2 linked regions of the Chitinimonas arctica genome follow. The protein of the gene in region 2 interacts with the protein of the main gene of each other region in a pairwise test. Links are inferred from orthologs where the notes say so. Each region holds a gene or a part of one and is shown on either strand. Other genes may lie near its edges. The genes, in order: FNU76_RS11445 and ctaD.

What was found.
Region 1: the proteins of ctaD (region 2) and FNU76_RS11445 interact in binary tests that used the Escherichia coli proteins (3 or more experiments, as listed by UniProt). The link is inferred for Chitinimonas arctica from one-to-one orthologs.

What each region holds. Positions count from the first base shown.
Region 1 is NZ_CP041730.1:2,525,602-2,528,842, reverse strand. The notes cover bases 307-3,227. They hold FNU76_RS11445 (methionine aminotransferase), read right to left. Parts: upstream 2,381-3,227; coding sequence 1,232-2,380; downstream 307-1,231. Other genes in these bases: FNU76_RS11440 (hypothetical protein), read left to right, coding at 2,590-3,227; FNU76_RS11450 (NHL repeat-containing protein), read left to right, coding at 307-1,138. Outside these bases: more of FNU76_RS11450, read left to right, coding at 1-306; more of FNU76_RS11440, read left to right, coding at 3,228-3,241. UniProt on the Escherichia coli protein: Shows aminotransferase activity with methionine and histidine as substrates, and to a lesser extent also with phenylalanine.
Region 2 is NZ_CP041730.1:3,235,091-3,238,298, forward strand. Bases 247-3,134 are described here. They hold ctaD (cytochrome c oxidase subunit I), read left to right. Parts: upstream 247-817; coding sequence 818-2,452; downstream 2,453-3,134. Other genes in these bases: coxB (cytochrome c oxidase subunit II), read left to right, coding at 247-794; FNU76_RS14580 (cytochrome c oxidase assembly protein), read left to right, coding at 2,576-3,118; FNU76_RS14585 (DUF2970 domain-containing protein), read left to right, coding at 3,124-3,134. Also shown: more of coxB, read left to right, coding at 1-246; more of FNU76_RS14585, read left to right, coding at 3,135-3,208. UniProt on the Escherichia coli protein: Cytochrome bo(3) ubiquinol oxidase is the terminal enzyme in the aerobic respiratory chain of E.coli that predominates when cells are grown at high aeration.

The sequences.
Region 1 (3,241 bases), 710 kb from region 2 along the record:
CGACGGCGCGCTTGCGGTGGCCCGCTTCAATCGGCCACGTGGCTTGGCCAGCGATGCAACCGGCAATCTCTATGTCGCCGACAGCGTCAATGGCTTGCTGCGCAAGATCAGCCCGCAAGGCCAGGTGAGCACGGTAGCCGGCCTGGCCGGCATCCGGGGCAGCGTGGACGGCAACGGCGCCACCGCTTCGTTCAACGAACAGCACGGTTTGACCAGCGATACCGCCGGCAATCTCTATGTCGCCGATACCGCCAATTCCGTCATCCGCAAAATCAGCCCCACCGGTACCGTCACGACCGTAGCCGGCCAAGCCGGCCAGACCGGCACCGCCGACGGCCAAGGCACGGCCGCACGCTTCAACCGGCCGAACGACCTGGCCATCGATGCAGCCGGCAATCTGTATATCGCCGATACCGATAACTACACCATCCGCAAGATCACGCCGAGCGGCATGGTCAGTACATTTGCGGGCCAAGCCGGCCAGCATGAGGTACTCGATGGCAAGGGTAGCGCGGCAGGTTTCGACAAGCCCTACGGCATCGGCATCGACCCAGCCGGCAATCTCTACGTCGCCGATACGGACTTCATCAAGATCGACTCGCATTTCAGCGCGACGATCCGCAAGATCACGCCGGACGCCGTGGTCAGCACCGTGGCCGGTACGCGATGGGAAAAAGGCAGTGCCGATGGTATCGGTTCGCAGGCTCGCTTCATGGAGCCGCGCGGCATGGTCAGCGATGCAGCCGGCAATATCTATATCGCCGACAGCCACAATGCCACCATCCGCAAGCTTAGCCCCAGCGGCGTCGTCAGCACCTTGGCCGGCCAGGCCCGCGGTATCGGCGGCGGGATCGTAGGCAGCAGCGACGGCACCGGCACGCAGGCCCAGTTCAACAAGCCGACCGGCCTGACCATCGACGCAGCGGGCAACCTGTACGTGGCGGATAGCGGCAACAACCTGATCCGCAAGGTTACCCAAGCCGGCGTAGTCACCACCGTCGCCGGTAACAAAAAGCGCGGTACGGTGCTGGGCGCCTTGCCGGGCAGCCTGGACAATCCGACCAATATCCGCTTCCTTGGCGGCCAGCGCTTCGCCGTCACCAGCGGCAATGCCATCCTGACGCTGACCTTGCCTTAGCAGGACGGGCTCGGGCGGCAGCAGTCCCGAGTGTTGTTGCCGAATAGCGCCTACTCCCTCGCCCGCCGGCGGGGGAGTCTCCCCCTCCCCGCTCTAGGTTAAACGTCCAAGCCGTTCAATTGCAGCATCCAGCGTTTCTGCCTTCTTGGCGAAGCAGAAACGTACCAGCTTATTGTTTCGGCCATCCGCATAGAAGGCCGAAACCGGGATGCTTGCCACGCCATGCTCGCGGGTCAGCCACTCGGCGAATGCCAGCTCGCCCAAATCGGGCCGTATTCTTGAATAGTCCGCCAGCTGAAAATAAGTAGCCGCGCTAGGCAAAAGCTCGAAGCCTGCCGCCCGCAAACCCATCGCCAGCCGATCGCGCTTGGCCTGATAGAACGCCGCCAAACCTTGCCAATGCCCGGCTTGGCGCAGATGCGCCGCCAGGGCGTGTTGCATGGGCGTGGAAACCGAGAACACCAGGTACTGGTGCAGCTTGCGGAACTCCGCCGTCAAGGCCGGTGCCGCCACGCAATAACCCACCTTCCAGCCGGTGGCATGGAAAGTCTTGCCGAACGAGTACACCGCGAAGCTGCGTGTCCGCAATTGTGGATGGCTCAATACGCTGGCGTGCCGGCGGCCATCGAACACCAGGTGCTCATAGACTTCGTCGCTTAGTACCAGCAGATCGTGCCGCTCGGCGATCTCCGCCAGGGCGGCCAGATCGGCTTGGGAAAAAACACTGGTGGCCGGATTGTTGGGATTGTTGACGATGATCAGCCGCGTCCGCCCGCTGACGGCAGCCGCCACGGCCGCCCAATCGACGGCGAAATCCGGCGCCGCCAGGCTGATGCGTACCGGCACGGCGCCCTGCGCCACGATGGCCGGCGCATAGCTATCGTAAGCCGGCTCCAGAATGATGGCCTCGTCGCCACTCCGCAGCACCGTTGCGATCGCGGTATAGAGCGCTTGGGTGGCGCCGGCGCAGACGGTGATCTCATGATCCGCATCCACTTCCAGACCGCCGGCGGCAGCCATCTTGGCCGCGATGGCCTGCCGCAATGCCGGCAGGCCCGGCATGGGAGCGTACTGGTTATGTCCCTCCCGCATGGCCGCCGTCACGCCTTCCAGCAGGCTGGCATCGCAGGCGAAATCGGGGAAACCCTGGGAGAGGTTGATGGCGCCTGTTTCGGCGGCCAGGGCGCTCATGCGGCTGAAGATGGTGAGGCCGAGGTCGGGGAACTTGGACTGGATGGGCATGGAGGGGGCTCGGTTAGCGCGACCTCGCCATGCTGCCTGTCGGCTGTCGAGGCGACAAGTAGCCATTGGCGATGAGTTGGAAGCCATGGGTGCTATAGCCGTTCAGGAAGGAAAAAACCGGCCTTTCCGTTTACCAGGTGGCAGCTATGGGGTTTGGCGCGATATAGCAGTAAAAAAGCGTTAAGTTATTGTTTTTTTGAAAGTTCGCAATGGTGCTGCTCGGTATAATTCAAAAAATTTGGTATTTACATATTTCCGCTTTGGAAGGACAGAATAATATGGGCACGGTTAATTATCTATTGCCATTTCATGGCCTTGGCCCCAGAACGCAGATCGAGTGCAAAAGCAAGGTAAATCATTTTGAATCCGCTTTCCAGGCGGCAAGCACCATTCTGAAGGAGTACGACATTACCCCCAAGGAATTAATCAATTTGATTTTTTGCCCTGTGGATACGGACCTATTACCCGAGCCTATGAAAAAGGCGATGAACGAAAATCAAGCGCTTAACGCCTTGGTCAGTAATATTCGAGCCTCGATTAAATATGAAAAAAAATTCTATCATTGCCTTCTGGATCTGCTCCCCTTCCAGCATGCTCGCTTATCGGCCTCCGGCAATAAGCTATTGGCTTATTTGGCAGCGTGCGACAATCCGGCCTGCATAAAAATGACAGGATATCTGGATATCGAACAAACAAAAAAAATCATCAGGTCTTTTTTTTGCAATGGCAGTCTCATTGCTTTCGACAATTACGCTTTAAGCAATATTTCATTCTCCGCTGGAGAACAATCCCTATGCCTAATGGACCACAATGGAAGCCCATTTACCATGGGCAACACCAGCTTGCAGGCAATCAGGCCTC
Region 2 (3,208 bases):
AAAAGGATACCAGCGGCGCGGACATGACCATCAAGGTCACCGGCTATCAATGGAAATGGGGCTACGATTACCTCGATGAAGGCGTAAGCTTCCATAGCCGCCTGGTGACGCCGCAAGTGCAGTACGAAAATTTCGGCGGCGAGAAACCCGTCCGCAACGAGAACTATTTGCTGGAAGTGGACAACCCCGTGGTGGTGCCGGTAGGCAAGCGGGTACGCCTGTTGCTGACCGCGAACGATGTGATCCACGCCTGGTGGGTACCGGCCTTCAGCGTCAAGCAGGATGCGATTCCCGGCTTTATCCGCGACACCTGGTTCAAGGCCGACAAGGAAGGCGTCTATCGTGGCCAGTGCGTGGAGCTGTGCGGCAAGGACCACGGCTTCATGCCTATCGTCGTGCATGTGGTGTCGGACGAGAAATACAAGGTCTGGGTGGACGAGCAGAAAAAGAAGATGGCCGCCAACCAGGACGATCCCAACAAGGTTTGGACCATGCCGGACATGATGGCGCGCGGTCAGAAGGTGTATGAAGCCAATTGCGCGGTCTGCCACAAGTCGGACGGCAAGGGGCAGGGCGCCTTCCCTGCGCTGGATGGTTCCAAGATGGCGAGCGACAAGGCGCAAAAGGCCGACCATATCGCCATGGTATTGGTTGGCAAGAACGCCATGCCTAGCTGGTCCAAGACGCTCTCGGACACCGAACTGGCTGCGGTGATCACCTATGAGCGCAATGCCTGGGGCAACAAGACCGGCGACCTTCTGCAACCGGCCGAAATCAAGGCCGCCCGCAAGTGATTGCCGGATAGCGAGGAAGAATAATGACCACTACCATCCACTCCCCCGATCACGCCCATGACCACGATCATGCGCACGATCACCCCACCGGCCTGGCGCGTTGGCTGACGGCGACCAACCACAAGGACATCGGTACGCTGTACCTGTGGTTCTCCTTCATCATGTTCCTGACCGGCGGCGTCATGGCGCTGTGCATCCGGCTGGAGCTGTTCCATCCGGGCCTGCAGTTCTTCAAGCCGGAATTGTTCAATCAGTTCACCACCCTGCACGGCATCATCATGGTGTTCGGCGCCATCATGCCGGCCTTCACCGGCCTGATGAACTGGCAGATCCCGCTGATGATAGGCGCGCCCGACATGGCGTTCGCCCGGATGAACAACTGGTCGTTCTGGCTGTTGCCGCCGGCCGCCCTGTTGCTGATGATCAGCTTTGTCGTGCCCGGCGGTGCGGCTGCCGCGGGCTGGACCCTGTATGCCCCGCTGGCGACGCAGATGGGCATGGGCATGGACCTGACCATCTTCGCCATCCATATCATGGGCATCTCGTCCATCATGGGCGCCATCAATATCGTCACCACCATCCTCAATATGCGCGCGCCCGGCATGACGCTGATGAAGATGCCGATGTTCTGCTGGACCTCGCTGATCACCGCCTATCTGCTGATTGCCGTGATGCCGGTGCTGGCGGGCGCGGTGACCATGGTGCTGACCGACCGCCATTTCGGTACCAACTTCTTCAATGCCGCCGGTGGCGGTGACCCAGTGCTCTACCAGCACGTATTCTGGTTCTTCGGCCACCCCGAGGTCTACATCATGGCGCTGCCGGCTTTCGGCGTGGTCAGCCAGGTGATCCCGGCCTTCGCGCGCAAGCCGCTGTTCGGCTACCACTCGATGGTCTACGCCACGTCCTCGATCGCCATCCTGTCCTTCATGGTGTGGGCGCACCATATGTATACGACCGGCATGCCGGCGACCGCCCAGATCTTCTTTATGTTCGCCACCATGCTGATCGCGGTGCCGACCGGCGTGAAGGTGTTCAACTGGATCGCCACGATGTGGCAGGGCTCGATGACGTTCGAGACGCCCATGCTGTTTGCCATCGGCTTCGTCTGCCTGTTCACCTTCGGCGGCATGTCCGGCGTGGTGCTGTCGGTGGCCGCGGTGGATATCCAGCTGCAGGATACCTATTACGTGGTGGCTCACTTCCACTATGTGCTGGTGGCCGGCGCCCTGTTCTCGCTGTTCTCGGCGGTCTACTACTGGCTGCCGAAGTGGTGCGGGTTCATGTACAACGAAACCCGCGGCAAGGTGCATTTCTGGTGGTCCATGATCGCCTTCAACGTGACCTTCTTCCCCATGCACTTCCTGGGCCTGGCCGGTATGCCGCGCCGTATTCCGGACTATGGCGTGCAATTCACCGAGTTCAACTCGATGGCCTCGGTCGGTGCCTTCGCCTTCGGCCTGGCGCAGATCTACTTCCTGTTCTTCGTGCTGCTGCCCACCCTGCGTGGCGGTGCCGGTGCGGCGCCTCAGCGGCCATGGGAAGGTGCGCATACCCTGGAGTGGGAAGTGCCGTCGCCGGCGCCGTTCCACACCTGGGAAGCGCCTCCCAGCAAGGAGCTGGTCGATGAACTTGCCGCCAAGCAGATGCTGCATTGAACCGGCTTAGGCAGACCGCTCCCATGCAACGCACGCGTACCGTCCTGATCTTGTCCAGCGTGGCCCTGGTGTTCGCGCTGGGCTATATCGCCCGTCATCTGTTGCTGGGGCGCTGAGGCCGGTATGCATGCAAGCGTTCGCGCCGAAAACCGGCGCCTGTTAAGCAAGCTGGCCGTGATCGCGGTGGGCATGTTCGCCTTCGGTTATGCCCTGGTGCCGTTCTACGAGCAGATCTGCAAGGTGACCGGCATCAATAACCTGCTCAAGCCGGACGTGGCGGTCAATACCCAGGTGGATAGCGCGCGCTGGATCACCGTCGAGTTCGACGCCAATCTGCGTGGCGACCTGCCTTGGCGGTTCAAGCCGGAGCAGACCCGCATCAAGCTGCATCCCGGCCAGATGGCCAACGTGGTGTACGACGTGGAAAACACCAGCGGACGTACCATCGTCGGGCAGGCCGTACCGAGTTACGGCCCCTCCGTCGCGGCACAGTATTTCAAGAAACTGGAATGTTTCTGTTTTACCCAGCAGACCTTCAAGCCCGGCGAAAAGCGCCGGATGCCGGTGAGCTTCGTCGTGGACGCGGGCCTGCCGAACGAGGTGGAAGTCATCACGCTGTCCTACAGCTTCTTTGAAGTTGCCGGCACAGCCAAACCGGGGGCATAGCGATCATGGGCGAGCAGGAAAAGGGCAGTCTCAACCCCCTGCGCGCAGTGGGCACCGTGCTGTCGGCTTTTATCGGGATACGCCGTGGCA